DNA from 2 places in the Methylocystis sp. H4A genome. Region 2 is predicted to be linked to the other one. Evidence: predicted binding sites of a transcription regulator. Region 2 holds the regulator's gene; the other holds the start of a gene.

Region 1 (3,220 bases), on a different contig from region 2:
CGCCGGGCGTATCGTCTGCTCTTCGCGCGAGAGGCGCGCGCGCTGAGCGAACGCATCGACTGTCTGTCACGGGATTTCGCCGGCGACGCAGACATTGCAGCGATCATAGAATTTCTGCGCGCGCCGTCGACGCGGCCGCTTTGCGCGCCTCGCGCGCGCGCTGAATCGCCATGAGCGCGCCGCGCATCTTCCTTGTCGCCGGCGAAGCCTCTGGCGATCAGCTCGGCGCAGCGCTGATGCGGGCTTTGCGCGCCGCGTGTCCGGAGACCGTTTTCGCCGGCGTCGGGGGCGAGGCGATGGCGCGCGAGGGCCTTGCGTCGCTGTTTCCGCTCGAAGACATCGCGGTAATGGGCCTCGTTCCTGTTTTGGCGCGGCTGCCGCGCCTTGTCCGGCGCATCGCACAGACGGCGCGCGCGGTCGTCGATGAGGCGCCGGATTGTCTCGTCATCATCGACGCGCCGGATTTTACCCATCGCGTCGCGCGCCGCGTCCGGGCCGCCCGACCTGATCTGCCGATCGTTGATTACGTCAGCCCGACCGTATGGGCGTGGCGGCCCGGCCGCGCGCGCGCAATGCGCGATTATGTCGATTGCCTGCTGGCGCTGCTGCCCTTCGAGCCGCAGGCGCATCTTCGCCTTGGCGGCCCGCGATGCGTCTACGTCGGCCATCCGCTCGTCGAGCGGCTCGACGAGCTGACGCGGCATTCTCACGATCGCGGCGCGGCGCGGTCGCTGCTCGTTCTGCCCGGGTCGCGTCTTGCGGAAGTGCGGCGCATGACGCCGATCTACGGCGATGCGCTCGAACTTCTCTTGCGCGAACGCGCCGACTTCGAGGTCGTCATTCCTGTCGCGCCGAATGTTGAGAAGACCTTGCGACGCGAACTGCTGGGATGGCCGTTGACGCCGCGTCTGATTGGCCAGGCGGAGAAATTCGCCGCCTTCCGAAATGCGCGCGCCGCGCTCGTCACGTCCGGCGTCGCGACGCTGGAGCTGGCCCTCGCAGGAGTTCCCATGGCGGTCGCCTATAAGGTCTCGCGCGCCGAATCGCTGCTGCGCTTTCTCGTCAAAGTCGAATCGATCGTGCTGCCCAATCTCATCATCGGCGAGAATATTGTGCCGGAATTCCTGCAGGAGGCCGCGACGCCGCGCGCGCTCGCCGAGGCGCTGAGGCCGCTCTTGCGCGAGAGCGCCGCGCGCGAAGCGCAGCTCGCGGCCTTCCAGCGCGTCCGCGCGCGCCTGCTCGAGAGAGGTCGAACGCCGAGCGCTCGGGCGGCTGACATCATCCTCGAATATGCGTCGCGCGGGCGGTCTTAGGACGCTTCTGGGATCAGAAGGGAATGTCGTCGTCGAGTTGGTCGGAGAGCTTGCCGGCCGGGGCGGGACGCCGCTCGGTGGGACCGCGCTCCATCGGCGAGGAGCGGCCAAAGGAGCCGCCGCTCTGGCTATAGCCGCTGTCGTAATCGCCCTCGCTGCGTCCGCCCTTGCTGTCGAGCAGAGTCAGCTCGCCGCGAAAACGCTGCAGCACGACATCGGTCGCCTTGCGCTGATTGCCGTCCTTGTCGGTATATTCGCGGGTCTGCAACTGGCCCTCGAGATAGATCTTGGAGCCCTTGCGGCAGTATTGCTCGGCGATCTTCCCGAGATTTTCGTTGAAGATCGACACATTGTGCCACTCGGTGCGATCCTTGCGCTCGCCGGTGTTTTTATCGCGCCAGGACTCGGTGGTCGCCACCGAAAAAGAGACGACGCGATCGCCCGACGGCAGCGTCCGCACCTCAGGATCGCGGCCGAGATTGCCGATCAGGATCACCTTGTTGACGCTGCCCGCCATATCGCTCTCCGCTTGTTGACGCGTGGCACTCTAGTGCAAAGGCCGGTCCTAGGGCGCGCCGGCTCGGCTTGTCCACAGCTGATGTGGCGCCAGGAGACCATTGATGTTCATTTTTTGTTCTAGCATCGGTCGTAACGTCATGCAAGCACAGCGGAATTTTGTTCTCTTTTCCTAAGCTTAACGGCTAGGTGCGCCTGCGGGCTCCCGGCCTCACTCCGTCGTGACGCCGATCGCGACATCGGAAGGATCAATCTTGCGTGCGAGCCCCGCCGTCAGCCGCGCGCGGTCCAGCTCGCCCTCCCAGGCGGCGACCACGATGGTGGCGACGCCATTGCCGATGAAGTTCGTCAAGGCTCGGCACTCGCTCATGAATTTATCGACGCCGAGCACGAGCGACATGCCCGGCGCCAGCTGCGGATCGACCGCTATCAGCGTCGCCGCCAGGGTGATGAACCCCGCGCCGGAAACGCCGCTCGCGCCCTTCGACGTCAGCATTGCGACGATGAGGATGGTCGCCTGATGCGACAGATCAAGCTCGACGCCCATCGCGCGCGCGATGAACAGCGTCGTCAGCGTCATATAGATGTTGGTGCCGTCGAGATTGAAGGAATAGCCGGTCGGCACGACGAGTCCGACGACCGACTTCGAGCAGCCGAGCCATTGCAGCTTCTCCATCAGAGCGGGCAGGGCGCTTTCCGATGAGGATGTCCCAAGCACGATCAGCAGCTCGTCGCGCAGATAGGCGATAAGGCTGAAGATGTTGAAGCCGGCCGCGCGCGCGATGAGGCCCAGCACGAAGACGACGAAGAGCCCGGCCGTGAGATAGAACAGACCGACGAGTCCGGCGAGCGACAGAAGCGCGGCTGAGCCGTATTTCGCCACCGTATAGGCCATGGCGCCGAACGCGCCGATCGGCGCCGCCTTCATGATGATGGCGATGACGCCGAACATGGCGTGGCCGACGTCGTCGATGATCACCCGCAGCGCGCGGCCGCGCTCGCCGAGGGCTAAAAGCGCGAAGCCGAAGAGCAGCGAGAACAACAAAACCTGCAGAATGTCGCCCTTGGCGAAGGCGCCGATCGCGCTGTCGGGAATGATGTCGAGAAGAAAATCGACGCCGCCGCGCTTTTCCGCGAGCGCCGTATATTTGGCGATCGCGGCAGGGTCGGGTTTTCCGGCGAAGCCAGCGCCGACCTGCGCAAGATTTCCAATCAGCAGGCCAAGCGCGAGGGCGAATGTGGAGACGATCTCGAAATAGAGGAGCGCCTTCAGGCCGACGCGGCCGACCTTGCGCGCGTCCTCGATATGGGCGACGCCGGAGACGACCGTGCAGAAAATGATCGGCGCGATCGCCATCTTGATGAGCTTGACGAATCCGTCGCCGAGCGCC
Region 2 (3,220 bases):
CTCGGCATGATGGAGCGCCACGGCGACGTTGTTACGAGGCTTGTTGCCGGCCGCAATGGCCGTCACGTCATGCCACAGGTCACGACTTGGGTCATCGAAGGCTCTCGCGTCATGACTGACGACGCCCGCGTTTTCCAGCATATGCATAAGGAAGGCTTTATTCACGAAAGCGTCAATCATGGCGAAAAAGAATATGTGCGCGGCGAAGCGCATACGAATAATATCGAAGCCTTCTGGTCAAACCTGAAGCGCGGCATTCAAGGAACTTACATCAGCGTGTCTAAGAAACATCTTCAGAAGTATCTGTGGGAGTTTGAATATCGCTACAACCTTCGTCATGCTCCGCATCTGATGCTGCCGTGTCTGATGGGTGGCTTTGCGAAGCCGGCACGCCGAGCATAGCGGCTAGCAGATTATCGAAGCGATTTCCGATTGTAAGCATTGGATTGCTGCGCCTCATTTGATTTGCCCCACAGAATTTTTCTTCCGCCATTCGTTGATATCCATTTGCGAAAATCCTGGCGATATTGTTTTTGTGTCCTCTTCCGGGCCAACAAAAGTTATGTTAGTGAAATGGCATCTCTTAAATTTAATTCCAGACAGCAAAACAGCACCCATAACAGGTTGCCCTTATGGCAGAGAAAGGAAGTGCAATTTTGGATTGTCTGAAAAACTGCAAAATTCAAACCTATTATTGCTATGAACCTTCAAAAAAGCCGGCCCGTTGACTATGCATCTGTCAAATATCTTTTCTGATATAAATGGATATGTGTCATCTATTAAACTATCAATGCGAATTGTCTCATTCGAGTATGAATTACGCGCTTGCTCGGCATGCAATGCTGTAGAACTTTCTGGCGCCCTTCGAAGTAAAAAATCAGCCCACGCATAAGCTGCGAAGCCAATGAAAAATCCAGCCGCCATAAAAAACCACTTTGATTCCAAAATTGGGAGAACCGCATCCATCATCGGCCCCCAATTTGAAGCCAAGATGCGATCCCATCCCTTATCCTTGGCGAGTTCTTGAATGTTCGCTTGGGATATCGGGACGAGCACACCTGTTGCGACAATCCCTGCCACCACAGTCGCGCTGTATCGAATGGCGTTCTTGATCTGCATGCCTCATTCATACCACGATTCCCGTCACATGTTCAAAGGGGATACCTTCGACATTTGGCTTGCGGAACGCAGTAAGAACCGATATCGTTCTGTTCATGATTTGTTTAGGTTATCGAGCCAGAAGCTGCGGCTCAGCCAAAATCAACGATTCGGCTTGCGGGGCGGTGCGGCGATGCTGACCAAAAAACAAAACGATCTATTGCGCTTCATCCATGAACGTCTGAAGGAGTCGGGCGTGCCGCCGTCCTTCGACGAGATGAAGGACGCGCTCGACCTGCGGTCGAAGTCGGGGATTCATCGGCTGATTCTCGCGCTCGAGGAACGCGGCTTCATCCGCCGCCTGCCCAATCGCGCCCGTGCGCTCGAAGTTCTGCGTCTACCCGAATCGTCCACGCCGCGTACCGCCGGCGGGCGCAACGGCAAGTTCTCGCCGTCCGTCATCGAGGGGAATCTCGGGCGCGTCCGGCCGCTCAGCGAACGTTTCGAGGACGAAGGCGAACGTCAGGTCGCCATTCCGGTCATGGGACGCATCGCCGCCGGCACGCCGATCTCCGCCATCCAGAACCGCAGCCACACCATCAGCCTGCCGCCCGACCTTCTCACGAGCGGCGAGCACTTCGCGCTCGAAGTGCGCGGCGATTCGATGATCGAAGCCGGAATCCTCGACGGCGATACGGTCGTGATCCGCAAGCAGGACAGCGCCGACACCGGCGACATCGTCGTGGCGCTGATCGACGATGAGGAAGCGACGTTGAAACGCCTGCGCAAACGCGGCGCTTCGATCGCGTTAGAGGCCGCCAACCCCGCCTATGAGACGCGTATCTTCGGCCCCGATCGCGTGCGCATTCAGGGCAGGCTCGTCAGCCTCTTGCGGAAATATTAGTTTCGCGGGCGTCGGCGCACCGCCGCTACTCAAGCGGCTCCATCGCGCGCGCATCTTCCGCGCTGCGCTCTTCATCGCTCAGCGGCGCGGTAAATCCGGACGTGCGGCGATTGCGGGGCGCCGGCGACCAGGGCCGATCCTCGTCGATCGCGCGCGCCGTCGTCCATTCGACGCCATCCGCCTTGAACCTCAAAGCCACAGCCCCTGTTTCGGCTAGTCTGCGGCGATCGATCACGATCTCCGCCGCACAGCCTAACGGCGCGTAGAGCGGCGTCACGATGACGGCGGCGCGCGCGCAGTCTTCGAAGAAACCGCCGCGCCCGGCGACGAGCGCGACAAAGCGGCCATTGACGGCCTTCGCCACGCAACCCGCGCCGTCGCAGGCGACGCCGCTCCTGGCGTCCGCGGACTGGCGCGCGTCTCCATCCGCCCGCAACCATTGTTCCGCGGCGAATGCGCTCGGCTTTTGCCCCATGACGGCAAGCTGTCCGGACGGCAGGCGCAGCGCCGCCGATTCACCGGTCGCCGGCACGGCCAGATCAAAGGGCGCGCCGCTTCTCGCGCCCATCAGTCCGATCAAGGCGAGAGGAATGGCGAGCGCGCGCCACGCCCAAGTGCGCCAGAGCACGAGCGACAGGACCGCAAGCGAAAGGAAAAGGATCGCCCAGGGCGCAAAGGCCGCAACCGGCAGACTCGCGCCGGGGGCGTTCGCGATCAGCCCGGCGAGATAGGTCACGAGGTCGATGCCCAGCTTGAGGTAGCGCCAGATGAAGCCGTCGAGGCCCAAGGGGTAAAGCGCGGCGCCGACGAGCGCGCAGGGAACGGCGAAGAATTCAATGATCGCCAGCGTCAGCGGATTGCCGATCAGCACATAGGGGCTCAGCTCGTGAAAATCATTCGCCATGAACGAAGCCGTCGCCGAGGTCGCGCATAGCGTTGCGAACATCGCCGCCCCGGGTCCGTGCAGCAGGCGCTCGACGACGCTTTCGCGAAGCGCTCCCCATCGCCCTCGCGGCGCGCGATCGTCGATGCGGCGCTTCGCGAGATATTCGCCGCGCCATTCGTACACCGCGATCAAAGCCGCCACCGCCGCGAAAGAGAGCTGAAAGCTCGCGCCGAGCAACGCCTCCGGCTCGAAAGCGATGATGAAGAGCGCGGCAAGCGCCAGATTGCGCATCGACAGCGACGGCCGATCGAAAAGAACCGCCGCGAGCATGA

What was found. The regulator LexA, encoded in region 2, represses DNA repair genes until DNA is damaged. The targets are predictions, from matches to a motif close to TGTTCNNNNTGTGTTCNG.
Region 1: the regulator LexA is predicted to act here: its motif matches at 1,935-1,952, upstream of ssb (single-stranded DNA-binding protein).

Annotation. Positions count from the first base shown of each region.
Region 1 covers NZ_JADNQY010000028.1:305,653-308,872, forward strand. The annotation lists gene lpxA (acyl-ACP--UDP-N-acetylglucosamine O-acyltransferase) at 1-174, shown strand, start outside; gene lpxB (lipid-A-disaccharide synthase) at 171-1,313, shown strand; gene ssb (single-stranded DNA-binding protein) at 1,327-1,830, opposite strand; gene dctA (C4-dicarboxylate transporter DctA) at 2,041-3,220, opposite strand, start outside.
Region 2 covers NZ_JADNQY010000023.1:72,919-76,138, forward strand. The annotation lists gene IYW40_RS09475 (IS1595 family transposase) at 1-402, shown strand, start outside; gene IYW40_RS09480 (hypothetical protein) at 631-1,119, opposite strand; gene lexA (transcriptional repressor LexA) at 1,292-2,002, shown strand; gene IYW40_RS09490 (ComEC/Rec2 family competence protein) at 2,028-3,220, opposite strand, start outside.